2 regions of the Kitasatospora sp. NPDC017646 genome follow, and region 2 is predicted to be linked to the other one. Evidence: predicted binding sites of a transcription regulator. Region 2 holds the regulator's gene; the other holds the start of a gene.

Region 1 (14,633 bases), on a different contig from region 2:
CCCATCGCCCAGTCGATGGTGTTGTCCTCGACCGAGGCGGCGCGGCGCTGCAGCTGCGGCAGCAGGCGCGGGTGGACGGTCAGCCAGTCCGGGTGGTTGACCTGCGAGGCGGCGATCCGCTTGACCATCTCCTGGGAGATGCCGGTCTGGATGGAGACCGGGAAGTCGGCGACCGGCTTGCCCGTGGTGGTGTCGGCCGGCGCCTGGGCCGCGTCGCGGACCTCGGCGAAGACCTTCTCCAGCTGGCCCTGGAAGTCCTGGAGCGCCTGCTCCGCCTCTTCCATGGTGATGTCGCCGCGACCGATCAGGCCCTCGGTGTACAGCTTGCGCACCGAGCGCTTCTTGTCGATCAGGTCGTACATCAGCGGCTGGGTGAACGACGGGTTGTCGGCCTCGTTGTGACCGCGGCGGCGGTAGCAGATGAGGTCGATCACGACGTCCTTGTGGAACGCCTGGCGGAACTCGAAGGCGAGCCGCGCGACGCGGACCACGGCCTCCGGGTCGTCGCCGTTCACGTGGAAGATCGGGGCCTCGATCATGCGGGCCACGTCGGTGCAGTACATCGAGGAGCGCGAGGACGCCGGGGCGGCGGTGAAGCCGACCTGGTTGTTCACCACGATGTGCACGGTGCCGCCGGTGCGGTAGCCGCGCAGCTGCGACATGTTCAGGGTCTCCGCGACGACGCCCTGGCCGGCGAAGGCCGCGTCGCCGTGGATCTGGATCGGCAGCACCGGGAAGGTGCTGCCGCCCTGGTCCAGGATGTCCTGCTTGGCGCGGGCGATGCCCTCGACCACCGGGTCGACCGTCTCCAGGTGGGAGGGGTTGGCGGCCAGCGAGACCTTGATCTGCTCGCCGTCCAGGCCGGTGAAGGTGCCCTCGGAGCCCAGGTGGTACTTGACGTCGCCGGAGCCGTGCATCGACTTCGGGTCGAGGTTGCCCTCGAACTCGCCGAAGATCTTGCCGTACGGCTTGCCGACGATGTTGGCCAGCACGTTCAGGCGGCCGCGGTGGGCCATGCCGATGACGGCCTCGTCCAGGCGGTGCTCGGCGGCGGAGTCGATGGTCGCGTCCAGCAGCGCGATCAGCGACTCACCGCCCTCCAGCGAGAAGCGCTTCTGGCCGACGTACTTGGTCTGCAGGAAGGTCTCGAAGGCCTCGGCAGAGTTCAGCCGGCGCAGGATCCGCAGCTGCTCCTCGCGCTCGGGCTTCGCGTACGGCTTCTCCAGGCGCTCCTGCAGCCACTTGCGCTGCTTCGGGTCCTGGATGTGCATGTACTCGATGCCGACGGTGCGGCAGTAGGTGTTGCGCAGCAGGCCGAGGATGTCGCGGAGCTTCATCATCTTCTGGCCGCCGAAGCCGCCGACCGCGAACTCGCGCTCCAGGTCCCACAGGGTGAGGCCGTGGGTGGTGACGTCGAGGTCGGGGTGCTTGCGCTGCTTGTACTCCAGCGGGTCGGTGTCGGCCATGAGGTGACCGCGGACCCGGTAGGAGTGGATCAGCTCCATGACGCGGGCGGTCTTGTTGACCTCGTCGTCGTGGGTGGTGGCGACGTCGGTGGCCCAGCGGACCGGCTCGTACGGGATCCGCAGCGACTCGAAGATCTCGTCGTAGAAGCCGTTCTCGCCGAGCAGCAGGCGGTGGATCTCGCGCAGGAACTCGCCGGACGCCGCGCCCTGGATGACGCGGTGGTCGTAGGTCGAGGTCAGCGTCATGATCTTGGAGACGCCGAGGCGGGACAGGGTCTCCGGGGCGGAGCCCTGGAACTCGGCCGGGTACTCCATGGCGCCGACGCCGACGATGGTGCCCTGGTTCTGCATCAGGCGCGGCACGGAGTGCACGGTGCCGATGCCGCCGGGGTTGGTCAGCGAGACCGTGACGCCGGTGAAGTCGTCCATGGTCAGCTTGTTGGCGCGGGCCCGGCGGACGATGTCCTCGTAGGCCTGCCAGAAGCCGAAGAAGTCGAGGGTCTCGGCCTTCTTGATGGCCGCGACGACCAGCTGGCGGTCGCCGTTCGGCTTGACCAGGTCGATCGCCAGGCCCAGGTTGACGTGCTCCGGCTTGACCAGGAAGGCCTTGCCGTCCTCCACCTTGTAGCTGTGGTTCATGCCCGGGGCGGCCTTGATGGCCTGGACCAGGGCGTAACCGATCAGGTGGGTGAAGGAGACCTTGCCGCCGCGGGCGCGCTGCAGGTGGTTGTTGATGACGATGCGGTTGTCGATCAACAGCTTCGCCGGGACGGCGCGGACCGAGGTCGCGGTCGGCACCTCCAGCGAGGCGTCCATGTTGGTGGCGACGGCCTTGGCCGGGCCGCGCAGCTGGACCAGCTCGGGTCCGGCCGGGGCGGCGGCCGGGGCCGGGGCAGCGGCGGCGGCCTTGGGGGCCGGGGGTGCGGCGGGCGCGGCGGCGAGCGGGGCGGCAGCCGGGGCCGGAGCGGCCGGGGCGGCCGGAGCGGCGGGCGCGGGTGCGGCCGGAGCAGCAGCGGCGGGCGCGGGGGCAGCGGCAGGGGTCGGCGTGGGGCCGGCCTGGGTCGCGGCCTGGGTCACTGGGGTCACCTCGGTACCGGGCTTGTAGTCGGCGAAAAAGTCCCACCAGGCTCGGTCGACCGAGTTCGGGTCCTGGAGGTACTGCTGGTAGATCTCATCGACGAGCCACTCATTGGGGCCGAAGCCAGTGGAGCTTGCCGAGCTGTTGGGGGTTTCAGGGGACTGTGGCGACACGGCGGCAACCGCCCTCTTCCGCTTCCTTTTGGGATGTTTGGACAGCGGGGATTAAGGCTACGCCCCTGACCAGTGATCGCGCAGTCCCCGGGCCCCAGGCGTCGCCCAGATCACAGTCCTGACCTGCAGATTGGCTGAAAAAGTACGTTAGAAAGCCGTATCCGAGGGGAACCGATCGGGCCCGATCGCCCTCCAAACCGGGGCGAAAACGGACAAAGACCTGGAGTGATCCGCAGACGATCTTCGTGTGCGTCTGTGTCGGATCTGTGACAAATGTCCCGGCCCGCTCAGGGCTGTCCGGGCAGGCGGACCTCGATCCGGCAGCCGCGCGGCGACTCCGCGACGGCGATCCGCCCGCCGTGCAGGTCCACCGCCCAGCGGGCGATCGCCAGGCCCAGTCCGGTGCCGCCGTCGGCGCCGGCGCCGGAGGCGGTCGCGGTGCCGCTGCGGCTGAACCGCTCGAAGACCCGGCCGCGGTCCGCCAGGGGGATGCCCGGACCCTCGTCCTGGACCTCCAGCAGCAGGCCGCCCTCCTCGCCGTCCGGTCTCGCGCGCACCGTCACGGTGCCGCCGGGCGGGGAGTGCTTGCAGGCGTTGTCGACCAGGTTGGCGACCACCTGGTGGAGCCGCTCCGGGTCCGCCACGGCGGTCAGGCCGGCCGGGCTGACCTCCAGGGCCAGTCGGACGTCGCCGCGCCGGGAGAACGCCCCGCCGGCCGTCGCGCCGTCCACGGTGACCCCGCGCAGCACGCCGTCCAGGAACTCGCGCACCTCGAAGGGGCGGGCGTCCAGGTCGACCACGCCGTCGTCGATCTTGGAGAGGTCCAGGAGGTGGGTGACCAGGCGGCCGAGCCGCTCGGTCTGCTCCAGCGCGGCCTCCAGTGTCGCCGGATTGGGCTGCACGACGCCGTCCACCACGTTCTCCAGCACGGCGCGCAGCGCGGCGATGGGCGTGCGCAGCTCGTGCGAGACGTTGGCGACCAGCTCTCGGCGGTGCTGGTCGGCGGCCTGGAGGTCGGCGGCCATGGCGTTGAAGGCGGCGGCCAGCTCGCCGATCTCGTCGCGCGAGTTCACCTCGACCCGGCGGCTGTAGTCGCCGGAGGCCATCGCGCGGGCGGCGGCCGTCATCTCGCGCAGCGGGGCGGTCAGCCCGTGCGCGAGGAACTGCATGAACAGCAGCGAGGCGATCATGGAGAAGACCATGATGATCCGGATCTGGGTCTCGGACCGGATCGCCACGACCACCATCCCGGTGGCCAGGAACACGGAGACGATCACCAGCAGGGCGAGCTTGCCCTTGATCGACCGGACCGGGTCGAGCGGGCGGATGTCGGCCCAGACCCGGCTGGCCGCGCGTGCGGCCAGCGTCTGCGGGCGCGCGCCGTCGGCGTCCCGGTTGCGTTGCTGTGGAAAGGTCATTGGTCCCTGTGATCCCCGCGTGGTGTCACGGCGGTGCCGGGACACGGGCCCCCCGGTGGCCCGTCGCCCGAGGCCCCCGTCAGGAGAGCGGGGCCTCCAGTGCGTATCCGACGCCGTGCACGGTGCGGATCCAGCTGGCGCCGATCTTCCGGCGCAGCGCCTTCACGTGGCTGTCGACGGTGCGGGTGCCGGACGCGTCGGTCCAGTCCCACACCTCGGCCAGCAGCTGCTCGCGGGTGAGCACCGCGCGCGGCTGGGCGGCCAGGCAGGCCAGCAGGTCGAACTCGGTCGGCGTCAGGTGGACGTCGCCCGAGGCGAGCCGGACCCGGCGCTGGACGTGGTCGATCTCCAGCTCGCCGAAGCGCAGGCTGCCGAGCGCGGGCGTGCGGGCGGCCTGCTGGGCGCGCTCGACGCGGCGCAGCAGCACGTTGACCCGGGCGGCCAGTTCGCGCATCGAGAACGGTTTGGTCATGTAGTCGTCGGCACCGACGCCGAGGCCGACCAGCAGGTCCGTCTCGTCGTCGCGGGCGGTCAGCATCAGCACCGGGACCGGGCGTTGGGCCTGGATCCGGCGGCACACCTCCAGCCCGTCGAAGCCGGGCAGCATGATGTCCAGGACCACCAGGTCCGGCTGCCAGGTGTGGAAGCCGTCCACCGCGCCGGGGCCGTCGTGGGCCACGGCGACCTTGAACCCCTCCGCGCCCAGTCGGGCCGCGATCGACTCGGCGATCGTGGGCTCGTCCTCCACCACCAGCACTCTGCGCTGACTGCTCACCGTGCCACCGGTGTTGGGGTTGTCCTGCTGAATTTCTGTCACGGTCACGCCACCGCCCCCAGGGCTGCGGGCCGGCCACCTGTGGGGATGGCGGGGCTCCGCTCGTAGTCTTGTTCCGTCGTGGACTGTGCCGGGTCCGCCGTCCCGTCGCGCGTCCGGGAGTTGTGCGGACGGATGGTCTCCCGTCCACGTCTCCCACGCACTTCGCAGCGTACGGACAGCGGATGCTTTCCGGCAGGTGGACCGGACGTTTCCGGCCCGTGGGCCGGCTGTCCGGCCGCCCGTTGGCCCACCGCTTGAGTGGGCACGGGCCGATACCTTACCCGGCGAATTTTCTCTGCGTAACGGTACGTATGCACTCCAGTTGACGCCAAGTCGCCGGTCAGAGGCCCTACTGACGCGTTAATGGGAAGAAGGTCTGGACCAATGCCGGGAATCCGGCGGCTCCTCGCGTCGACGGTCTTCACGGGCTTTTCTCAGGTGCCTCTCAGAACCTCGACGTACCGTGGCCACGACAACGCCCCGCCGGGCGGAATCCGGCGCACGCGCCGGTACGTCGGGCACCTGCGAGCGCCGGTGTCGGCGGGCGTGGAGCGGAGGCGGCATGGCGGGACTGCGGCGGGAGGCCGTCCGGAGCGTCCCCGCGGGGATGCCGTACGGAATGCTCCGGTACGGACTGCGCGCCGGCGTCTTCGAATGGCTGCTGGAACGCGTGCCGACGCCCCGGCGCACTCCCTTCACCCTCGGATATCTCGCCGTGGTCGGAGCCACCACCACCTTCGCGGGGATCGCCGATCCGGAACTCGTCCAGCGCTTGCGGGAGGCCTCCAGTTCGGACGGCCACAACCTGCTCCAGCACCCGCTGCGCGCCCTCGTGCTCAGCGGCTTCTGGGTGGCCGGGGAGGTGTGGCTGCCCTACGTGTGGGGCTTCGCCCTCACCCTGGCGCCGCTGGAGCGCAGGGTCGGCACCGGCCGGGCCGCGGCGGTGTTCGCGATCGGGCACGTCGCGGCGACGCTGCTCTCCCAGGGTGTGGTGATCACCGCGGTGGAGGCCGGGCGGATGGCGCCGGAGGCGATGGACCACCTGGACGTCGGGGTCAGCTACGGCGTGCTCGCCTGCCTGGGCGCGGTGGCCGGGCTGCTGCCCTGGCGCGGGCGGGTGCTGGCGCTGGGCGGGGCGGGGCTGATGATCGCCCAGCAGATCGCCACCGGGAAGGACGTGGTCACGGCCGTGGGGCATCCGGCCGCGGTGCTCGCCGGAGTGGTGCTGTCGCGCTGGCTGCGCCGGATCGAGCGACGCCCGCCGCGGCCGCGGACCCGTGCGGCGCAGGCCCCGGCGGTCGCCTCCTCGGCCGCCGCGGCGGTGCGGGCCGGCGCCCGTCCGTCCACCGCGCGCTGACGCCGGGGCCCTCTCGGGCCCTTCCTTCCCGTCCTTTTGACGGCGCCCCCTCCCGGTTGACGGCGCCCCCTCCCGGCCGCTGTGGTGACGAGGCGTTCGCTCGCAGCGAACAAGATGCCGGGAACATCCGGCGGCCGTGAAGCCTTAGTCAGGTCGACTCAAGTTCACTGACTGGGGAGAGATCATGGCATCGACGTCCACACCGCTCACCCTGCCCGTGCTGCCGCTCGACGACGAGGTCGTCCTCCCGGGCATGGTCGTCCCGCTGGACCTGAAGGACACCGAGGTGCGCGCCGCGGTCGAGGCCGCCCGCGCCGCGGCCGCCGGTTCCGGCAAGCCCCAGGTCCTGCTGGTTCCGCGGGTGGACGGCTCGTACGCGGCGGCCGGCACGCTGGCCACGGTGGAGCAGGTGGGCCGCCTCGCCGACGGCGATCCGGCCGCGCTGGTGCGCGCCGTGCGCCGGGTCCGGATCGGGGTCGGCACCACCGGCCCCGGCGCCGCGCTCTGGGTGGAGACCACGCCGTTCCGGGAGTCCTCGGTCGGCATGCCGGTGGCCGGGCGGGCCGCCGAGCTGGTCAAGGAGTACAAGGCGCTGTCCACCCAGTGGCTGCGCAAGCGCGGCGCCTGGCAGATCGTGGACCGGGTCGCGCAGATCGAGGGCGTCGGCGAGCTGGCCGACAACATCGGCTACGCGCCCTTCGCCACCGCCGAGCAGAAGCTCAAGGTGCTGCTGGAGGCCGACCAGGTCGCCCGGCTGGAGTACGCCCTCACCCTGCTGCGCGACCACCTCGCCGAGGAGGAGGTCAACGACACCATCCGCAAGGACGTCGAGGAGGGCGTGGCCAAGCAGCAGAAGGAGTTCCTGCTCCGCCGCCAGCTGGAGGCCGTCCGCAAGGAGCTGGCCGAGCTGAACGGCGACCCGGCCGACGAGGAGGGCGACTACCGCGCCCGGGTCGAGGCCGCCGACCTCCCGGAGAAGGTGCGGGAGGCGGCGCTCAAGGAGGTCGACAAGCTGGAGCGCTCGTCCGAGCAGTCGCCCGAGGGCTCCTGGATCCGCACCTGGCTGGACACCGTCCTGGAGCTGCCCTGGAACGAGCGCACCGAGGACGCGTACGACATCGCCGGCGCCCGCGCCGTGCTCGACGCCGACCACGCCGGCCTCGCCGACGTGAAGGAGCGGATCGTCGAGTACCTGGCCGTCCGCAAGCGCCGGGCCGACCAGGGGCTGGGACTGATCGGCGGCCGCCGCGGCGGCGCGGTGCTCGCGCTGGTCGGCCCGCCCGGCGTCGGCAAGACGTCCCTCGGGGAGTCGGTGGCCCGTGCCATGGGCCGCAAGTTCGTCCGGGTCGCGCTCGGCGGCGTCCGCGACGAGGCGGAGATCCGCGGCCACCGGCGCACCTACGTCGGCGCGCTGCCCGGCCGCCTGGTGCGGGCGATCAAGGAAGCCGGCTCGATGAACCCGGTCGTCCTGCTCGACGAGATCGACAAGGTCGGCTCCGACTACCGGGGCGACCCGGCCGCCGCCCTGCTGGAGGTGCTGGACCCGGCGCAGAACCACACCTTCCGGGACCACTACCTGGAGGTCGAGCTCGACCTCTCCGACGTCGTCTTCCTCGCCACCGCCAACGTGCTGGAGGCCATCCCCGAGCCGCTGCTCGACCGGATGGAGCTGGTCCGGCTCGACGGCTACACCGAGGACGAGAAGGTCGTCATCGCCCGCGACCACCTGCTCCCGCGCCAGCTGGAGAGGGCCGGCCTCGGCGACGGACAGGTCAGTGTCGACGAGGAGGCGTTGCGCCGGCTCGCCGGGGAGTACACCCGCGAGGCGGGCGTGCGCACCCTGGAGCGCTCGATCGCCCGGGTGCTGCGCAAGATCGCCGCACAGACCGAGCTGGGCGAGCGCGAACTGCCCGCCGCGGTCGGCGCTCAGGACCTGCGCGCCCTGATCGGCCGACCGCACCACGTGCCCGAGTCCGCCCAGGAGCCCGCCGAACGGCGCACCGCCGTCCCCGGCGTGGCCACCGGCCTCGCGGTCACCGGCGCCGGCGGCGACGTCCTCTACATCGAGGCCTCGCTCGCCGACGCCGAGACCGGCGGCACCGGGCTCACCCTCACCGGGCAGCTGGGTGACGTGATGAAGGAGTCCGCGCACATCGCGCTCTCCTTCCTCCGCTCGCGCGGCGCCGAACTGGAGCTGCCCGTCACCTCGCTGCGCGACCGCGGCGTGCACCTGCACGTCCCGGCCGGGGCCGTCCCCAAGGACGGGCCGAGCGCCGGCATCACCATGACCACGGCGCTGGCCTCGCTGCTCTCCGGCCGCAAGGTGCGCACCGACGTGGCGATGACGGGCGAGGTGTCGCTGACCGGGCGGGTGCTGCCGATCGGCGGGGTGAAGCAGAAGCTGCTCGCCGCCGACCGGGCCGGCATCACCACGGTGATCATCCCCAAGCGCAACGAGGCCGACCTGGACGACGTCCCGGCCGAGGTGCTGGAGCGGCTCACCGTCCACCCGGTGGCGGACGTGCGCGAGGTGCTCGAGCTGGCCCTGGAGCCGGCCGGGGTGCTGATCGCCGCGGCCTGACGGTGATCGACGGGGGGACGGCCGGTCCGCGTGCCACACTGCGGACATGCCGTCCCCCACGCAGCGCGCCCTGGCCCGGGTGCCGGTGCGGCTGCGACCGTTCCTGGTCCGGCACCGCCGGCTGGTGAAGTTCCTGCTGGTCGGCAGCGGCTGCTTCGTGCTCACCACGGTGATCGACCTGGAGCTCAAGTTCACCGTCCTGGAGCACGAACCGGTGGTCGCGCTGACGGTGGCGACGGTGATCGCCACCGTCGTCTCCTACGTGCTCAACCGCCGCTGGGCCTTCCGGACGGCCGGGCACCGAACCGAGGCCGTGCTGTTCTTCCTGGTCAGCGCGGTGGCGATCGGTGTCAACGTCATTCCGCTGGCGCTCTCCCGGTACGCCTTCCAGCTGCGCGAGCCGTACGTCACCCCGTTCCACCAGGAGGTCGCGGACTTCGTCAGCGGGATGGTCCTCGGCACCTTCGTCGCGATGCTGTTCCGGTACTGGGCGATGCGGCGCTGGGTCTTCACCGGCTCCGTCCCGCGGGCGGTCCCGGTGCCGGAACCCGGTTACGCTGCACCCGAGATGCCACGGGATGTTCCCTAGGACATGAGGTGACCGATATGCGCGGGGAGCCGGACGGCGTCCGGACCGGGCCCGCCAGCCAGCAGGGGATGCGCCGGGCCAACCTGGCCCTGGTGCTCGGCGTGATCGCGAGCGGCCCCCGCTCGCGCGCCGAGGTGGCCGCCGAGACCGGGCTGACCAGGGCCGCGGTCTCCTCGCTCGCCGAACAGCTGATCTCGGCCGGCCTGGTCGTCGAGGAGGGCCCCGCCGCCCCCAGCGGCAAGGTCGGCCGCCCCGGCACCGCGCTCGGGCTCAACCCGCTCGGGCCCGGCGGCCTCGGCGCCGAGATCGGCGTCCGGCACCTCGGCGTCTGCGTGGTCGACCTGCGCGGGGAGGTCCGCGCCTGGCGGCGCCAGGAGAGCGCCAACTGCGGCCGCCGGCCCGCCGCGGTGATGGCCGACCTCGCCCGGCTGGTGCGCTCGGCCGTCGCCGAGTCCGGCCTGCGGCCCGCCGGGCTGACCCTGGCCGTGCCCGGGCTGGTCGGCGGCAGCGGGGTGCTCCAACGGGCCGCCAACCTCGGCTGGCAGGACATCCCGCTCGCCGCCGAACTGCGCCCGGCGCTGCGCCTCGCCGGGGAGGGCCTGGCCGAACTGCCGGTCGAGGCGGACAACGAGGCCAACCTCGGTGGACTGGCCGAACGGTGGCTGGGCGGGAGCCCCGAGGACTTCCTGTACGTCTCCGCCGAGGCCGGTGTCGGTGCGGCCGTCGTGGTCGGTGGCCGGCTGCTGCGCGGGGCGCGCGGTTACGCGGGCGAACTCGGCCACGTACCCGTCCACCCGGAGGGGCCGCGTTGCGCCTGCGGGGCGCACGGTTGCCTGGAGCAGTACGCGGGCGAGGCGGCGGTGTTGCGGGCGGCCGGGCTGGCCGGCGTGCGCGGCGACTGGGTGACCCTGCTCGCCGAACGCGCCGGCGCCGGGGACGAACCCGCCCGGGCGGCGCTGGCCGGGGCGGGCTCGGCGCTCGGCATCGCGGCCGCCGGGGCGGTCAACCTGCTGGACCCGGCCCAGGTGGTGCTGGGCGGCGGCTACGCCCGGCTGGCGCCCTGGCTGCTGCCGGCGATGCGGCGCGAACTGACCTCCCGGGTGACGGTGCGCCCCTGGGCGGAGGACCGGCTGACGGTCTCCCGGCTCGGCCGGCGCGGGCCGCTGCTGGGCGCGGCGGTGGGCGTCGTGCGGGCCATCGTGGCCGACCCGGGCCCGCTCACGGGCGGCTGAGCCCCGACCGCGCCGGGACGCGACCGAGCCCCCGGCCACCGCGGCCGGGGGCTCGGTCGGATCGTGCGCCGGGGGCTCAGGCCTTGGCGGGGGCCTGCGCGGGGCTGGGGGCCTCGACCGTGCCGCCGTCGTCGACGCGCGGGCCGCGCAGGACGGCCAGGAAGGCGACGCCGGTGCCGATGACGGCCCAGACCACCAGGACCAGGATCGGCATGCCCAGGTTGATGGAGCCGAAGTAGGCGATCGACTTGGTGGCGCTGGTGCCGGCGCCGTTGGGGATCAGCGAGCCGATCGCCCGCCAGAACGGCGGCATCATCGGGGCGGGGTAGACACCACCGGCGCTCGGGTTGCCCAGCACCACGAAGACCAGCACGGCGAGGCCGATGCCGATGATCCCGAACAGGCACTGCAGCGCCATGGTGAACGCGCCGACCGTGAACACCACCAGGGCGCCGATGGCCGTCAGGGCGAGGATCGAGCCGGGCATCGCGTCCAGCACCGGTCCGGCGATGACCGTGCCGCCGAGGCCGGCGCCGACCGAGTACAGCGCCAGGACGCCGAGCCGGATCAGCAGGCGGTGGACGTTGGCCGGCTTGGAGCCGGCGCTGATGCCGAGGATCGAGGCGACCAGGTAGCCGCCGACGCACCAGCCGATGACCAGGTAGAAGGCGGTGAGCCCGTTGGTGTCGCCCTTGGCCAGCGGGACGACGTCCTCGACCCTGACGGTGCGGCCCTGGGACTTGTCCAGCGCGGTGGTGATGCTCTCGGCGGCCTTGGCGGCGGAGGTGCCGCGGGCGCTGCCGGTGAGCAGGGTGTCCTCGGTGCCGTTCGGGTTCACGACCAGCGCGGCGTAGATCTTCTGGTCCTTGATCTGTCGGGTCGCCGTCTCGGTGTCCGGCGCGGTGACGGGCTTGACGGCCTCGTCCGGCACCGACTCCAGGGCCTGGACCAGCTTGGGCGTGACCTGCGGCGGTGCGACCACCGCGATCGACAGCTCGTGCGGGGTCGGGTGGTGCAGCGCCCCGACGTACGAGGTGATGAAGCCGAGCTGCAACAGCAGCACGCCGATCACGAGCATGGCCGCACGCGGTGTGACCGCGCCCTTCAGTTCAGCGATGAAACCCTGCCCCGGGGCGGCCATCCACATCTCCTTGCGTATCGGCGGAAATCGGATACTTAATACCATGAACTAGTTGGGTTGTCCCATCGCCCGCGCCGGTTCCCGGCCACGGTCGCTGGGCGATACTGGCGCGGTGACGGACGAGGAAGCCCTGGTGGCGGTGGAGCGCGAGGTCGGACTGATGTTCCGGCGGGGTCGCGCGAGAGTGGCCGAACTCTCACGCCGTGTGCACCCCGAGCTGGACGGTATGGCGTACAGCCTGCTCGGTTATGTGGAGCAGGCCGGGCGGGTGCGGGTGACGGACGTCGGGGCGCACTTCGCGGTCGGCAAGGGGACGGTGAGCCGGCAGATCCGGGCGCTGGAGGAACTCGGCCTGGTGGCCCGGGAGGCGGACCCGCTGGACCGCCGGGCGGCACTGGTCTCGCTGACCGCGGACGGGCGGCGGCGCTTCGAGTCCGCCCGGGACGTCCGGATGCGGCGGGTGCGCGAGGTGATGGGCGGGTGGTCGCGCGAGGACGTGGGCCGGTTCGCCGAGCTGCTGCACCGCTTCAACGAGGTGCTGGGGGAGCCGCCCGCGGAGTGAGCCGAGGGTCCGGGCGCGGTTCGGCCGGAGCGCAAGCTGGAGTGCCAAGAAAGTTGCCTTAGTCAACCATCGGTCGTATGGTTGCTTAAGGCAACGAAGTTTCATGCCCGCGCGTCCCCGCGCGCCGCGCCCGCTCCGCACTCCGCCCGCCTCGCCGAAGGACCCAGATGACCGTGACCACCGAGGCCTCGACCGGCGCCGCAGGCGCCGTCGACGACCGACCGATGACCCACCGGCAGGTGATGGAGGCCCTGTCCGGCCTGCTGCTCGGCCTGTTCGTGGCCGTGCTCTCCTCGACCGTCGTCTCCAACGCCCTGCCGCACATCCTCACCGACCTGCACGGCGGCCAGTCCGCCTACACCTGGGTGATCACCGCGGCCCTGCTGACGCTGACCGCCTCCACCCCGATCTGGGGCAAGCTCTCCGACCTGGCCAGCAAGAAGCTGCTGCTCCAGATCGCCCTGCTGATCTACATCGCCACCTCCGCACTGGCCGGCCTGTCGCAGAACACCGGCGAGCTGATCGCCTGCCGCGCGCTGCAGGGCATCGGCGCCGGCGGTGTCGTCGCGCTCGGCCAGATCTGCCTGGCCGCGATGGTCCCGCCGCGCGAGCGCGGCCGGTACAGCGGCTACTTCGGCGCGGTCTTCGCCCTCGCCACCATCGGCGGCCCGCTGATCGGCGGCGTCATCGTGGACACCTCCTGGCTGGGCTGGCGCTGGTGCTTCTACGTCGGCATCCCGTTCGCGCTGGCCGCGATCCTGGTGGTGCAGCGCACCCTCAAGCTGCCGGTGGTCAAGCGCCCGGTGAAGATCGACTACCTGGGTGCGCTGGTCGTCACCGCCGCCGTCAGCCTGCTGATGATCTGGATCACGCTGGCCGGCACCAACTACGCCTGGCTGTCCTGGCAGACCGCGGTGATGGTCGGCGGCGGCCTGCTGCTGGCCGCACTGGCCGTCGTGGTCGAGCGCCGCGCCGCCGAGCCGGTCATCCCGCCGTCCCTGTTCAAGCACCGCACCGTCACCCTGGCCGCGATCGCCAGCGTGCTGGTCGGCGTCGGGATGTACGGCGCGACCACCTTCCTCAGCCAGTACTTCCAGCTGGCCAAGGACAAGTCCCCGACGATGGCCGGCCTGATGACCCTGCCGATGATCATCGGCCTGGCGCTCTCCTCCGCGGTGGCCGGCCGGCTGATCACCAAGTACGGCAAGTGGAAGGCCTACCTGGTCTCCGGCACCGCGCTGCTCGCGATCGGCTTCGGCCTGCTCGGCACGGCGCGGGTCGACACCAGCTACGGACTGCTCTCCCTCTACATGGCGATCACCGGCGTCGGCCTCGGCCTGACCAGCCAGAACCTGGTGCTCGCGGTGCAGAACACGGTGCCCCGGCACGAGCTCGGCGCGGCCAGCTCCGTCGTCACCTTCTTCCGCACCATGGGCGGCGCGATGGGCGTCTCCGCGCTCGGCGCGCTGATGACCAACAAGGTCGGCCACTACCTGGCCGAGAACCTGGCCGCGGCGCACATCCCTGCCGGGCACGCGGCGACCGGCGGCGGCATCCCGGACCTGTCGAAGCTGCCCGCCCCGATCCTGCCGCTGGTGACGGACGCCTTCGGCCACGGCGTCGGCACCGTCTTCCTGTGGGCCGCGCCCTTCGCGGCGCTGGCCTTCGTCACCGTGCTGTTCATCCGGGAGACCGCGCTGAGGACGAGCCAGCAGGGCTGACCGGACGCGGGGACACGCGGAACGGGCCGGGGAGTGTGAACACTCCCCGGCCCGTCGCGGTCCTTCCGTCCGGACACGCCTTACGGCGCGGCGATCAGCACCAGGCCGTAGGCCACCGCGGCGGCGCAGAGCGCGAAGCAGGCGTACGCGCCCGCCAGCAGGGCCGGACGGCCGCCGGAGGACTGGCCGCCCGCCGCGTCGCGCGCGCCCAGCGCGGCCTCACGGCGGGACAGCGCCAGGATGCCGAGGGCGAAGACGGCGACCACGGCGACGGTGACGCCGAAGCTGATGCCGGCGGTCTGCGCCAGGGCGTTCCACTTGATGTGCATGGTGAGTGCTCCGAGGCGCTCAGGCCGCGACCGTGGTCGAGGCGGGGGTGGGGGCGGCGGTCGCCGGGGAGGCCGTGGCGAGCTCGACGGGGGTGACGTCGGTGACCTCGACCGGGGCGACCTCGACCGGGGTGACCTCGGCGACGTCGTTCACGTTGTCCGCGCCGAC
Region 2 (14,633 bases):
TCCGCGTGTTCGAGAACCACAAGTACCCGCACATCGACCCCTCCGAGGAGCAGCCGGACCTGACCCGGCTGGTCGAGCCGGACGGCGACGACGCGTTCATCCTGCACCCCGGCGAGTTCGTGCTGGCCTCGACGTACGAGGTCATCACCCTGCCCGAGGACGTGGCCTCCCGGCTGGAGGGCAAGTCGAGCCTGGGCCGGCTGGGCCTGCTCACCCACTCCACGGCGGGCTTCATCGACCCCGGCTTCAGCGGCCACGTGACGCTGGAGCTGTCGAACGTCGCGACCCTGCCGATCAAGCTCTACCCGGGGATGAAGATCGGGCAGCTGTGCCTGTTCCGGCTCTCCTCGCCGTCGGAGCACCCGTACGGCTCCGAGCGCTACGGCTCGCGCTACCAGGGCCAGCGCGGCCCGACGCCGTCCCGCTCGTACCTGAACTTCCACCGCAGCCAGGTCTGACCGCGCCACGGCTCTGACCTTTCGCCGCGACTCTGACCGCACCACGACCTGACCGCACCACACCGGAGTGCACGCACGGCGGGGGGGCCGCCCCCCCCCCCCCCGGGGGGGCGCCCCCCCCCCGGGGGGGGGGGCCCCCCGGGGGGGGGGCCGCCCCCCCCCCCCGGGGGGGCCGCCCGCCCGCAGCGTTTCTCAGGCCCGCTTGGGGCTGGTGACCGCGACCAGCTCGGCGCCGTCCTCGGACAGCCGCAGCTCGGTGCGCAGCTCGGCGAGCTCGCCGAGGTGGTGCAGGTGGGTGCCGCCGCAGAAGATCTGCGCGCCGCCCTCGGGCAGCTCGCAGTGCCACTGGCGGCGGGCGGTCAGCTCGGGGCCGGGAACGTCGATCCGGACCGGGGCGTCGGCCGCGACCCAGGCGACGAGCTGCGCGTTGACGGCCTCGGTGAGGGCCGGCAGGGCGTCGGCGAGGGCGGGGAGCTCCTCGGTGGCGTCGACGGTGAAGCCCTTCTTCTTCAGCGACTTGCCGAGCCGGTAGGTGTCCGTGCTGGCCTGGGTGTCCATCACCGAACTGGCCATGGCGAGGCTGTCGAAGTCGGGGTTGCCGAAGGCGTCCGAGCGGCCCGGATCCTTGCGCCAGCGCGGGGCGAGCGCGGCGTTGAGGGCGAGGGCGAGCAGGTGGCAGCCGCTGTGCGAGGCGCTCAGGGCGGCCCGGCGCCCGGCGTCGACGGCGAGGACGGCGGTGCGGCCGGTGAGGTCGCCGGGGTCGGCGTCCAGCACGTGCAGCACCAGCCAGGACCACTCCTCGTCGCCGCGCTTGACCGGGATCTCGGCGCCGACCAGCGGGGCACCGCCGTCCGGGCCGACCGCGCCGGTGAGGCAGTCCACCACGGCCAGCTCCCTGCCGTCGACGGTGAGCGTGCCGTGGTCGGCCGGCTGGTCGGGCCAGGTGTGGTCGAGCGGGTGGAACGGGGTGGCCCCGGTCACCACCGCGTACCGGCCGTCCGCCAAGGGGTGCACCGCCAGCACCGGGGACTCGCCGGTCACCGCCCCGGTCGGGAAGCTGACGTGGGTGGTGGGGAGGGTCATGGCGCACTCCGTGGCTGGGACTGGGGCTGGACGGGGGTGGGCGGGCCCCGCGCCTAACCGGCCGGACCCGCCCACCATTGTGCCCTTCGCCCCTCAGCCCAGTGTCGGCAGCTTGATCAGCACCAGCAGCGCGACCAGCTGCAGGGCCGCGGCGCCCGCCGCCTTGCCCCAGGGCAGGTCGTGCACCCGCCGGACCATGCTGGTCAGCAGGTACGCGCAGAGCATCCAGGTGGCCCAGCCGACGGCCTGCACCACCGCGCTGCCGGAGGGCAGCACCAGGTCGAGCAGCAGCCGGGGGGCGTCGGTCAGCCAGCCGATCAGCGCGGCCAGGCCGACCGTCGACTTCCACGGGCCGTCGCCGCCGAGCTGGCGGGCCAGCGCGTAGGTGACCGTGCCGAAGACCGCCCCGGCCACGGCGAAGCCGACGGCCGCGGCGAACAGACCGGTCAGCGCGACGGAGAAGGTCGAGTTGACGATGTCGTCGTGGGTCAGCCCGATGCCGAGCACCGCGAGCACGCCGTACAGCAGCGAGACGGTGAGGGCGGGCAGCCAGACCTGGTGGTCGCGGGTGCGGTCGAAGATCGCGGTCGGGGTGCGGAAGATGCCGACGAACAGTTCGCGCCACTGCGGCCGGGGCCCGCTCACGTGCGGGGCGGACTGGCCGCCGGCGCGGTAGACGGTGACGTTGTCCTGGCCGTAGGGGGGCTGCTGGTCCTGGCCGCCGTACGGCGGCGGGGGCTGCTGCCCGTACGGCGGCTGCTGCCCGTAGCCGCCGTCGTAGTGGCCCGGCCCGGCCGGCTGGCCGTAGTACGGCTCCTGCTGGTACGGGTCACGCTGCTGCTGGTACGGGTCGACGAGCGGGAAGGCCCGGGTGTTGCCGGGCCGGTCGGCCGCGTACGGGTCGTACCCGTCGCCGACCGTGCCTCCCGGACCGCCGTGACCGCCGGGACCGCCCGGTCCGCCCCGACCGCCGGGACCGCCCACCGGCCCGCCGGCCGCCGTCGGATGCGCGGCCGTGAAGTACTCCGGGCCGTCCACGGGCCCGTCCGTCCGCCCGTACCCCCCGGGCGCCCCCGCAGGCGGCGGAGGAGGGACCGGCCATCCGCCGTGCGGACGGTCGGCGCCCTGACCGCTGTCGTATCGATTACCAGCCACGCTCCGAAGGTACCCGTCCGGCCCAATGCGCGTCGGCCCCGGACGAAGCCGGGGCCGGTTTGCAGCGAGCCTGAGACGAACGGGTCCGAAAGCCGCCCCCGGAGCCGGGCCGGAGGAGCGGACCGAAGGAGCCGCGCCGGGGCAGCCGCGCGGGGCAGCCGCTACCGCTGGGCGGTGACCGAAGGCCCGTGCACCGCCGCGGCCGCCGTGGTGCCGGCCGGGCAGCCGCCCGGGCCGGCCGTGGTGCGCACGGCGCCGACCGGCAGCAGGGTGCCGCAGGCGATCCGGATGCCGGTCGGCAGCTCGTTGTCGGACTCCACGATCGCGCCGTCGCCGATCACCGCGCCGTCCAGCGCCGAGCGGTCGCCGACGGTGGCGAACGCGCCCACGATCGAGTCCTTGACCAGGGTGTCCGGGCCGATCACCGCGCCCGGCAGGATCACGCTGCCCTCGACGATCGCGCCGGCCTCGACCACCGCGTCCGTGGAGACCACGGTGCCGCCACTGAGCACCGCGCCCGGGTGGACGGTGGCGCCGGGCAGCAGCAGGGCGTCGCCGGTCTGGCCGGGCACGGCCGGGGAGTCGACCTTGCCGAGCACCAGGTCGGCCGAGCCGCGCACGAACGCGGCCGGGGTGCCGAGGTCCAGCCAGTACGAGGTGTCGACGACACCACGCAGCAGGGCGCCGGTGGCGAGCAGCTCGGGGAAGGTCTCGCGCTCGACGGACACCTCCCGCCCGGCCGGGATGCGGTCGATGACGGACCGGGTGAAGACGTAGCAGCCGGCGTTGATCTGGTCCGTGACGATCTGCTCCGGCGTCTCCGGCTTCTCCAGGAACTCCAGCACCCGCCCGTTCTCGTCGGTCGGGACGAGGCCGAACGCCCGCGGGTCCTCGACCCGGGTGAGGTGCAGGGTGACATCGGCTCCGGCGGCCACGTGGCCGTCGCGCAGGGCGGCGATGTCGAGGCCGGAGAGGATGTCGCCGTTGAACACCAGGACCGGCTCGTCCGGGCCGCAGGTCAGCCCGGAGGCGGCGTTGCGGATGGCCCCGCCGGTGCCCAGCGGCTCGCGCTCGGTCAGGTACACCAGCTCGATGCCGTACGGGGTGCCGTCCTGGAAGTGGTCCTCGAACACCTCGGCCAGGTAGGAGGTGGCCAGCACCACCCGGGTGACCCCGGCGGCGGCCGCGCGGGCCAGCTGGTGCGCGATGAACGGGACGCCTGCCACCGGCAGCATCGGCTTGGGGGTGTGGGTGGTCAGCGGACGCAGTCGCGTGCCCTTACCACCGACGAGCATGATCGCCTCGGTCATGGTCTGCGCTGTTCCCCTTGTGGTCTCTGCGGCCCGGCCCGGCGGGCCGGTGCCTCCGTCGGTGGTCCGTTCCCGTCCGGAACGGGTCGACCGGCTCGTCGCCGGTCCGGCGCCTACTGTATTTCCTTCCGACCGAATGCCCGTCCGGCGGCCGTGCGATTGACGTCACTCGCCGTCCGCCCGCCGTACCGCCGGCGGTCGCCCGGGGCACCGAAAAACCCGGCCCGGCGGGCGCCTTGGCGGCGTCCACCGGGCCGGGCGGTTGTAGCAGAACTGTCGAACAGCGATCGCGTTACGCGTCCACCGTCGCCGGCTCCTCGGCCTCGGTCGGCGGGGTCGCCTTCACCGAGTCGAGCAGCAGCTGGGCCACGTCGACCACCTTCAGGTGCTCCTTGGCCGCGCCCTCGTTCTTCTTGCCGTTGACCGAGTCGGAGAGCATCACCAGGCAGAACGGGCACGCGGTGGAGACGATGTCCGGGTTGAGCGACAGCGCCTCGTCCACGCGCTCGGTGTTGATCCGCTTGCCGATGCGCTCCTCCATCCACATCCGGGCGCCGCCGGCGCCGCAGCAGAAGCCGCGCTCCTTGTGGCGGTGCATCTCCTGCTGGCGCAGACCGGGGACCTTGTCCATGATCTCGCGCGGCGGGCTGTACACCTTGTTGTGGCGGCCCAGGTAGCAGGGGTCGTGGTAGGTGATCAGGCCCTCGACCGGGTTGACCGGGACGAGCTTGCCCTCGTCGATCAGGTGCTGCAGCAGCTGGGTGTGGTGGATCACCTCGAAGTGACCGCCGAGCTGCGGGTACTCGTTGGCGATGGTGTTGAAGCAGTGCGGGCAGGTGGCCACGATCCGCTTGGTCGGGGCGTCCTCCAGCGCGGCGTTCAGCGTCTCGACGTTCTGCGCGCCGAGCATCTGGAAGAGGAACTCGTTGCCCAGGCGGCGCGGGGAGTCACCGGTGCAGGTCTCCTCCTTGCCGAGGATGGCGAACTTCACGCCCGCGGTGTGCAGCAGCTCGGCGAAGGCCTTGGTGGTCTTCTTGGCGCGGTCCTCCAGGGCACCGGCGCAGCCGACCCAGTAGAGGTACTCGACCTCGGCGGGGTCGATGTCCTCGCCGATCACCGGCACCTCGATGCCGGTCTCCTTCTTGAGCTCCTTGACCCAGTCCAGGCGGGCCTTGGTGGCCATGCCCCACGGGTTGCCCTTGTTCTCCAGGTTCTTGAGCATCGTCCCGGCCTCGGTCGGGAAGTTGCTCTCGATCATCACCTGGTAGCGGCGCATGTCGACGATGTGGTCGACGTGCTCGATGTCCACCGGGCACTGCTCGACGCAGGCGCCGCAGGTGGTGCAGGACCACAGCACGTCCGGGTCGATGACGCCGTTCTCCTCGGCGGTGCCGATCAGCGGGCGCTCGGCCTCGGCCAGTGCGGCCGCCGGGACGTCCTTGAGCTGCTCGGCGGTGGCCTTCTCGGTGCCCTCCATGTCCTTGCCGCCGCCGGCCAGCAGGTACGGCGCCTTGCCGTAGGCGTGGTCCCGCAGGCTCATGATCAGCAGCTTGGGCGAGAGCGGCTTGCCGGTGTTCCAGGCCGGGCACTGCGACTGGCAGCGGCCGCACTCGGTGCAGGTGGAGAAGTCGAGAATGCCCTTCCAGGAGAAGTGCTCGACCTGGGAGACGCCGAAGACGGCGTCGTCGGCCGGGTCCTCGAAGTCGATCGGCGCACCGCCGGAGGTCATCGGCTGCAGCGCGCCGAGCGCCACGGCGCCGTCGGCGTTGCGCTTGAACCAGATGTTCGGGAAGCCCAGGAAGCGGTGCCAGGCCACACCCATGTCGATGTTCAGCGAGACCGTGATCATCCAGATGAAGGAGACCGAGATCTTGATCGTCGCGACCAGCCAGAGCAGGTTGTGCAGGGTGGCGACGCTCAGCCCGGAGAACAGCTTCACCAGCGGGTACGAGACCACGTACGCGGCCGAGTAGTGGTCGGCGCCCAGCTGCGCGCCCTCCAGGCCGCGCAGCGTCAGGATGGCCGCGCCGATGATGAAGATGACGGCTTCGATGAAGTACGCGAAGCCCATGTTGGAGCCCGCGAAGCGGGACTTGCGGCCCGCCTTGTTCGGCAGGCTCAGCTGCCGGATCACGATCAGCACCGCGATGCCGAGGAAGGTCACCAGGCCGAGCAGTTCCTGGAACACCAGGTAGGGCGTCCAGTCACCGACGACCGGGACCTCGAAGTCCGGGTCGAAGAGCTGACCGAACGCGCCGACCAGGGTGAGGATCAGCGCGTAGAAGCCGACGGCGACGCACCAGTGGGCGATGCCGACGACGCCCCACTTGTTCATCCGGGTGTGGCCGAGGAACTCCCGGACCAGGGTCACCGTGCGGGCCACCGGGTCGTTGATCCGCGCGCCCTTCGGGACGGGCTGGCCGAGCCGGATGAACCGGTAGATCTGTGCGATGGCACGAGCGAACAGCGCCACGCCGACCACGGTCGTGCCCAGTGAGATGAGGATCGCTGCTAGCTGCATCCGGCTTCTCCGTACTCCAGCGGCGGTGGGGATAGAGGTCGGTCAAGTGTACTCGTGGGTAACTTATCCACCCACCGGCCGGACACTATCGCCCACTAGCACCTATTCAGAAGCGGCTCAAGGTATGGCGGCAGTCACGTGCCGCCATACTCGCTCATTCGGGTCAAAAAGGAAGGGAGCCACTCGATCGCAGGAAACTTGAGCCGAAGCGACTCATGGCTGTTGACTCGCCCGTACCCCTCGTGCATGCTTGAGTCCGTAAAGCTCAACTCTTCCGTGGAGGTATCTACGATGGCACGCGCGGTCGGCATCGACCTCGGTACGACGAACTCGGTCGTCAGCGTTCTGGAGGGTGGCGAGCCCACCGTCATCACGAACGCCGAGGGCGCGCGGACCACGCCGTCCGTCGTCGCCTTCGCCAAGAACGGCGAGGTCCTCGTCGGCGAGGTGGCCAAGCGCCAGGCGGTCACCAACGTCGACCGCACCATCCGCTCGGTCAAGCGCCACATGGGCACCGGGTGGAAGATCAACATCGACGGCAAGGACTTCACGCCGCAGCAGATCTCGGCCTTCGTGCTGCAGAAGCTGAAGCGCGACGCCGAGGCGTACCTGGGCGAGACCGTCACCGACGCCGTCATCACCGTCCCGGCGTACTTCAACGACTCGGAGCGCCAGGCCACCAAGGAGGCCGGCGAGATCGCGGGCCTGAACGTCCTGCGCATCGTCAACGAGCCGACCGCGGCCGCCCTCGCGTACGGCCTGGACAAGGACGACCAGACCATCCTGGTCTTCGACCTCGGCGGCGGCACCTTCGACGTCTCCCTGCTGGAGATCGGCGACGGGGTCGTCGAGGTGAAGGCCACCAACGGTGACAACCACCTCGGTGGTGACGACTGGGACCAGCGCGTCGTCGACCACCTGGTCAAGGTCTTCCAGGCCGGCCACGGCGTCGACCTGTCCAAGGACAAGATGGCCCTGCAGCGTCTGCGCGAGGCAGCCGAGAAGGCCAAGATCGAGCTGTCCTCGTCCTCCGAGACCTCGATCAACCTGCCGTACATCACGGCCTCCGCCGAGGGCCCGCTGCACCTGGACGAGAAGCTCACCCGCGCCCAGTTCCAGCAGCTGACCGCGGACCTGCTCGAGCGCTGCAAGGTCCCGTTCAACAACGTCATCAAGGACGCCGGCATCTCGCTCGCCGAGATCGACCACGTCGTCCTGGTCGGCGGCTCGACCCGCATGCCGGCCGTCGCCGAGCTGGTCCGCGAGCTCACCGGTGGCAAGGACGCCAACAAGGGCGTCAACCCGGACGAGGTCGTCGCCATCGGCGCCTCGCTCCAGGCCGGTGTCCTCAAGGGCGAGGTCAAGGACGTCCTGCTGCTCGACGTCACCCCGCTGTCCCTCGGCATCGAGACCAAGGGCGGCATCATGACCAAGCTCATCGAGCGCAACACCACGATCCCGACCAAGCGCTCCGAGATCTTCACGACGGCCGAGGACAACCAGCCGTCCGTACAGATCCAGGTCTACCAGGGCGAGCGCGAGATCGCCGCGTACAACAAGAAGCTCGGGATGTTCGAGCTGACCGGCCTCCCGCCGGCGCCGCGCGGCCTGCCGCAGATCGAGGTCACCTTCGACATCGACGCCAACGGCATCATGCACGTCGCCGCCAAGGACCTCGGCACCGGCAAGGAGCAGAAGATGACCGTCACCGGCGGCTCCTCGCTGCCGAAGGACGAGGTCGACCGCATGCGCCGCGAGGCCGAGCAGTACGCCGAGGACGACCACAAGCGCCGCGAGGCCGTGGAGACCCGTAACTCCGCCGAGCAGCTCGTCTACTCGACCGAGAAGTTCATCGCCGACAACGCCGACAAGCTCCCCGCCGACGTCAAGACCGAGGTCGAGACCGCCATCGGCGAGCTCAAGGAGGCCCTGAAGGGCGAGGACATCGCGAAGATCCGCGAGGCCTCGGAGAAGGTCTCCACCACCGCCCAGAAGCTCGGCCAGGCGCTGTACGCCAACGCCGACGCCGCCGGTGCCGCCGCGGCCGGCGAGTCCACCCAGGCGAAGGACGACGACGTCGTCGACGCCGAGATCGTGGACGACGAGAAGCCCAAGGGTGGTGCGTCGGCATGACGGACAAGCCGCAGGGCGGCAAGCCCGGCGACGACTCCGCCGCCGAGGAGGCCGTGATCAAGGCTGCCGAGGAAGCCGCCGCCGGCGGTGCCGGCGAGGGCTCCGAGGACCTCGCCACGGCCAAGCGCGAGCTGGCCGAGCGCACCGCGGACCTGCAGCGTCTGCAGGCCGAGTACCAGAACTACCGCAAGCGGGTCGAGCGCGACCGGCTGACCGTCCGCGAGATCGCGGTCTCCAACATCCTGGAGTCCCTGATCCCCGTCCTGGACGACATCGGCCGCGCCCGCGAGCACGGCGAGGTGACGGGCGGCTTCAAGTCCGTCGCCGAGTCCCTGGAGACGGTCGTCGCCAAGCTGGGCCTGCAGCAGTTCGGCAAGGAGGGCGAGCCCTTCGACCCGACGCAGCACGAGGCGCTGATGCACAGCTACTCCTCGGACGTCACCGAGGACACCTGCGTGCAGATCCTCCAGCCCGGCTACCGCATCGGCGAGCGGATCATCCGCCCGGCGATGGTCGCCGTGGCCGAGCCCCAGCCGGGCACCCAGACGACGGCCGGCCCGGACGCCGAGCCCAAGTCCGCCGACGCGGACGAGTCCGACGGTGGCTCGGACAGCTGACAACCTGTGACAGCTGACAACCAGTGCGCTGCGGAGTCGCGTGCCTGCCAGTACGGCGGCCGACTCCGCAGCGCGCTGTCAACGGCTCCTCCTTCGGCGGCTGTTGACAGCGCAGTGACGATGGACATCGGGAGGTGGCGGAAGCCGTGAGCGAGCGCAGCGAGCGAACCATGAAGAGGTGCGTGTCCCGCTCAGCGGCTGCCGAGCGCAGCGAGGTGGGCGCATGAGTGGCAAGGACTTCGTGGAGAAGGACTACTACAAGGTCCTCGGCGTGCCCAAGGACGCCACCGCCACCGAGATCAAGAAGACCTACCGGAAACTGGCGCGCGAGTTCCACCCCGACGCGAACAAGGGTGACGCCAAGGCCGAGGAGCGCTTCAAGGACATCTCCGAGGCGTACGACGTCCTCTCCGACGAGAAGCGCCGCAAGGAGTACGACGAGGCCCGCAGCCTCTTCGCCAACGGCGGCTTCCGCACCGGCGGCCCCGGCACCGGCAGCTACAGCTTCGACTTCGGCGACCTCTTCAGCGGCAGCCAGGGCGGCGGCACCGGCGGCGGCGGACTCGGCGACGTCTTCGGCGGCCTCTTCAACCGCGGCGGCACCCGGCAGGCCCAGCCCCGGCGCGGCGCCGACGTCGAGACCGAGGTGACGCTCTCCTTCGAGGAGGCGGTGGACGGCGCCACCGTCCCCCTTCGGATGACCAGCCAGGCCCCCTGCCGCCTCTGCAACGGCACCGGCGCCAAGTCCGGCACCACGCCGCGGGTCTGCCCCACCTGTGTCGGCGCCGGCACCGTCAGCCGCGGCCAGGGCGCCTTCGCGCTCTCCGAGCCCTGCAAGGACTGCCGCGGCCGGGGCATGATCGTCGACGACCCGTGCCCCGACTGCCACGGCAGCGGCCGGGCCAGCTCCGCCCGCACCATGCAGGTCCGCATCCCCGCCGGGGTCCAGGCCGACCAGCGGATCCGGCTCAAGGGCAAGGGCGCCCAGGGCGAACGCGGCGGCCAGCCCGGCGACCTCTACGTCACGGTGCACGTCGACCCGCACCCGGTCTTCGGACGCAAGGGCGACAACCTCACCGTCACCGTCCCGGTCACCTTCCCCGAGGCGACCCTCGGCGCCACCATCGAGGTGCCCACGCTCAACGGCCCCGCCGTGAAGCTCAAGCTGCCCCCGGGCAGCGCCAACGGCCTCACCATGCGCGCCCGCGGCAAGGGCGCAACCCGCAAGGACGGCACCCGCGGCGACCTCCTCGTCACCGTCGAGGTCGTGGTGCCCCAGCACGTCACCGGCGACGCGCTGAACGCCCTGGAGCAGTACCGCGAGGCCACCGCCTCCGACGACCCGCGAGCCGCCCTCTTCCGGGCGGCGAAGGGAGCGTGACGACCAGATGTCCCCGAACCCGATGAACCCGACGAACCCGATGGACGCCGGCGGCCCGATCGGCCCCGGCCTCGGCGAGGGCCTGCCCGGCAACGGCCCCCGTCGCACCCGGCGCACCGCCGCGGCCCCGCCGCAGTACGTGCTCACCGAGGACACCCCGGTGTACGTCATCTCCGTCGCCGCCGAACTCTCCGGCCTCCACCCGCAGACCCTGCGCCAGTACGACCGCCTCGGCCTGGTCAGCCCCGACCGCACCGCCGGCCGCGGCCGGCGCTACTCCGCCCGCGACATCCAGCAGCTGCGCGAGGTCCAGCGGCTCTCCCAGGACGAGGGCATCAACCTGGCCGGAATCAAGCGGATCATCGAGCTGGAGAACCAGGTCACCGCCCTCCAGGCCCGCATCACCGAACTGGTCGACTCCCTCGAAGGCGCCGCCACCGCCCTCCAGCAGCGCGAGGCCGCCGTCCACGCCTCCTACCGCCGCGACCTGGTCCCGTACCAGCCCCCCACCCCGCAGTCCAGCGCCCTCGTCGTCTGGCGACCCAAGCGCTGACCCGGGGCCCTGCTCACCCCCAGCCGCCGGCTCCCTCCTGTTCGGGGGGTGCCGGCGGCTGGGTGTTGGTGAGAGAGTGGCGGCTTCGGGTCGGCTACCGGGCGTCTTGACCTCCTGTATTTGAGCTACGCGTCGGATCGCGGTCTCCGATTAAGATCCCTGAGGCCGCGGACTTCAGTCGCGTTGACTACTTGTCCGGTCGACGACAAGGAGCCAGAAGTGAGTGATCGAGAACACCTGGTGAACCACCACGGTCGATCGCCGATCCTGTCTCCCGGCGCACGCAAGCTGTACCTCAAGGCACTGGCTGGGGACGGTCGGCTCGTCAGGGCCGCCTGCACCCAGGAGGAGAACGAGGCGCTCCAGGAGTTGCTGGGAATCGGGCTCCTGATATCCGACAACGACGAGCCCGGGTCATTGTTCGCCGTCGACCCTGAAAAACTCGCCGCCAGTCTGAGCTCGACCTGGCAGCGGCAAGCCCTCGACCTCCTGGCCCGAGCGGTTTCAATTCCAGGTGAATTGACCGATCTGGCGGAGGCATTTCACACTCCGGATCAGAGTGGTGGCCCCATCGAGTACGTCCAGGGCCGGGCACTGATTAATCAGCGGCTGCAACAGGCCATGGCCAGCGGAATGTCGGAGGGTCTCGCCATGCAGCCCGGGGGGCCGCGACCCTCGGAAATGTTGACTTCATTCCTGAAACGGGACCTCGACATCATTCGCACCGGCGCATCGATGCGGTCGATCTACAACGCGAGCACCCGCTACCACCAGCCCACTAGGGACTACGTCGCCACACTTGCCAAAGAAGGGTGGCAGTTTCGTACCCTGGACGAGCCGTACACGCGCCTGTTGATCTTTGATCGACGACTCGCCGTGATTCCCGTCGCCGGAGACAATCTGGCCGCTTTCATCCATGATGCGGCGGTGATCAACTATCTCGCCCAGGAGATTTTCGAACGGAACTGGAGCAGAGCCCTGGATTTCGAGGGCGACCGCACCGTGCCCCAGCAGGTGGTTTCACAGCTCCGACACACCATCATCGACCTGCTGCTGTCCGGAACGAATCACCGAGTCATCGCACGGAGACTCGGCATCAGCGAGCGCACCCTTGCCAGGCACATCGCGGAAATGCGCGAGGAGTACAACGTCGACTCGCTCTTCCAGCTCGGATACGTCCTGGGGCACGCCTCGGGGGCAGACCGCGGGACCACTGGCACCGCAACGCCGGCCCCCTCGGCGGCCGACGGGCCGCCGTAGCCGAACGCGGGCCACCCACAACCGTCGGTGACAGCGGCGCGCAGTCGGGACGCCGCCGACCACGCGCACCGCGCCATTGAACCGCTCGCCATGCGCGGGAGATCCCGCGGCTTCCCCCGCCTGCCGGTGGAGCAATGGTTATGGGTGAGCCCTACCAGTGAAAGTCGTCAGCCACCGTCTCAGCCCCGACAACAGCAACGGTCGCACGGTCATGCGCCGGCCCCGAAGCCCCATAACCCGCGATAGAGACGCAAGCGGCCAAGAGGGAAGCGGCTACTGCCGTGGACAGCACGACCTTACGGACAAGTCGGCATATAGGGGACATGGACCCACCCTCTCTCAAGTCCGCAAGTTGGACTAATAGCACTAGCGTCCACATGATGCCGCATGTCTTGCTCCATTGTCACCCGCCGACCAGCAGGGCGGGCGTCATCTCTCTGCCAGGCATCCAGATGCCAGGGCGTAGCGCTGGACGAAGCCAACGCCACTGATAGACGATCAGTTCGCTCCCGATGGTCCCAAGCAGTCCGAAGAGTTGCCGCTGTACCGTCAAATTTCGTCCTGCTTAACCATCAGATTCCTTGAAGCAGCAACCAAACGCGCCTACCGGCACCGCCTCCTCCACCCGGTCGGCCTTCCCCCGGAGTCGACATGACCGAGCCCTACCTGCGTCAGCACGACAGCCAGGCCCCTGAGGGTCGGCGTGCACGTGTGTTCCTGGCCGCGCCGCTGATGCGGCTGACCGGCCCCGCGGACAGTGTGGTGACGCTCGCCAGCCGGACGCGGCTGACGACGCTCCGCACCACCCTCCTCCGCAGCGGTGCCGCCGTGTACAGCGCGCACCACAGCGACGCCTGGACCGTCGCCGGCCGGGCCCCCGAGCCCCGGGTGCCGTCCGACTTCCGGGCACTGCAGTCCGCGGACCTGGTGTTCGCCTACGTCGGAGCCCCGCTCTCGGCCGGCGTGAGCCTCGAACTCGGCTGGGCGTCGGCCCTGCGGAAGCCGATCGTCCTGCTCGTCGACGAGGCCATCACCCACAACCCGCTGATCGCCACCATCGAGCAGGTCGCCCCCGTCCTGCCGCTGGTCTTCGACGACACCTGGTCGCAGGAGGCCCTCCACCACACCGTCGAGACCGCCCTGGACTGGGCCGGCATGGCGCTCTCCCTCCGCGAGGGCTTCTGGACCGCCCCCGGCGACCGCTTCAACGTCCCCCGACAGCAGGCCGCCGTCCCCGGCTACTGGCCGACCGGCGCCGCCACCGGCTGAGCGGAGCTCACCCACCGGACTCCCCCGTCCGGGCTCCCCGCATCTGCCAGCCGAGCTGGACCAGGGTCTCGGCGTCGTACATCTCACGCAGGCGGGCGATGTGACCGGCCACGGTCCGTTCGCCCAGCCCCATGCCGCTGGCGATCGCCCGCCGCGTGAGCCCCCTGGGCGAGCAGACGACCTCCCGCAGGATCGCGCGGTAGAGCTCGCGGGCGGCGGGATCTGGCAGCTCTGGCTCAGGCATCGCGCGACCCCCGCATCTGCCGGCCGAGCTGGAACAGGGTCTCGGCGTCGCACGGTTCCCACAGGCGGGCGACGTGGCCGGCCACCGTGCGCTCGCCCACGCCCAGCCGCGCCGCGATCGACCGCTGGATCCGGGAGGGCCTCCGCGAGCACGGCGGAGGGGTCAGCCATGGTGTTCTCCGCGGAGGTGCCAGCCGAGGTGGAAGAGGGTCCGGGCGCCGTAGCGGTCGCGCAGGCGGGAGATGTGGCCGGCGACGGTGCGTTCGCTGATGCCCAGGCGGGTGGCGACGGCGCGCTGGGTGAGGCCGCGGGCGAGCAGGCGTCCGATGCGGACGGTGGTGGGGTGGGGGGCGACGAGGTGGCGGTCGGCGGGGGCGAGGTCCTCGGGGCGCAGGCGCCCGCCACCGCGCACGGCGGCGAGGTAGAGGGCGCGTTCGGCGGCTCCGGGCTCATCGGTCATCGCGGGCGCCTCTCATCAGCCAGCCGAGTTGGAAGAGGGTCTGGGCGCCGTAGCGGTCGCGCAGGCGGGAGATGTGGCCGGCGACGGTGCGTTCGCTGATGCCCAGGCGGGTGGCGACGGCGCGCTGGGTGAGGCCGCGGGCGAGCAGACGGCCGACCCGGTCGGGGCTGGTGCGGCCGGGGCCCTGGCC

The links. Region 2 encodes HspR, which represses chaperone genes until heat shock. Its sites were predicted from a motif close to TTGAGNNNNNNNNNCTCAA; they were not measured.
Region 1: the regulator HspR is predicted to act here: its motif matches at 6,453-6,471, upstream of lon (endopeptidase La).

The regions. Positions count from the first base shown of each region.
Region 1 covers NZ_JBIRJC010000014.1:70,084-84,716, forward strand. Annotated here, with positions in the region: gene ACH4J0_RS22485 (multifunctional oxoglutarate decarboxylase/oxoglutarate dehydrogenase thiamine pyrophosphate-binding subunit/dihydrolipoyllysine-residue succinyltransferase subunit) at 1-2,717, opposite strand, end outside; gene ACH4J0_RS22490 (sensor histidine kinase) at 3,005-4,135, opposite strand; gene ACH4J0_RS22495 (response regulator transcription factor) at 4,215-4,952, opposite strand; gene ACH4J0_RS22500 (rhomboid-like protein) at 5,515-6,309, shown strand; gene lon (endopeptidase La) at 6,494-8,890, shown strand; gene ACH4J0_RS22510 (GtrA family protein) at 8,937-9,479, shown strand; gene ACH4J0_RS22515 (ROK family protein) at 9,497-10,711, shown strand; gene ACH4J0_RS22520 (ABC transporter permease) at 10,788-11,852, opposite strand; gene ACH4J0_RS22525 (MarR family winged helix-turn-helix transcriptional regulator) at 11,965-12,414, shown strand; gene ACH4J0_RS22530 (MDR family MFS transporter) at 12,582-14,135, shown strand; gene ACH4J0_RS22535 (hypothetical protein) at 14,216-14,464, opposite strand; gene ACH4J0_RS22540 (anion permease) at 14,484-14,633, opposite strand, start outside.
Region 2 covers NZ_JBIRJC010000004.1:155,424-170,056, forward strand. Annotated here, with positions in the region: gene dcd (dCTP deaminase) at 1-458, shown strand, start outside; gene ACH4J0_RS08950 (metal-dependent hydrolase) at 651-1,541, opposite strand; gene ACH4J0_RS08955 (Yip1 family protein) at 1,635-2,579, opposite strand; partial or broken gene ACH4J0_RS08960 (sugar phosphate nucleotidyltransferase) at 2,942-4,006, opposite strand; gene ACH4J0_RS08965 ((Fe-S)-binding protein) at 4,299-6,527, opposite strand; gene dnaK (molecular chaperone DnaK) at 6,819-8,660, shown strand; gene grpE (nucleotide exchange factor GrpE) at 8,657-9,277, shown strand; gene dnaJ (molecular chaperone DnaJ) at 9,501-10,658, shown strand; gene ACH4J0_RS08985 (heat shock protein transcriptional repressor HspR) at 10,666-11,211, shown strand; gene ACH4J0_RS08990 (hypothetical protein) at 11,431-12,471, shown strand; gene ACH4J0_RS08995 (hypothetical protein) at 13,123-13,740, shown strand; gene ACH4J0_RS09000 (hypothetical protein) at 13,748-13,984, opposite strand; gene ACH4J0_RS09005 (helix-turn-helix domain-containing protein) at 14,147-14,443, opposite strand; gene ACH4J0_RS09010 (LuxR C-terminal-related transcriptional regulator) at 14,433-14,633, opposite strand, start outside.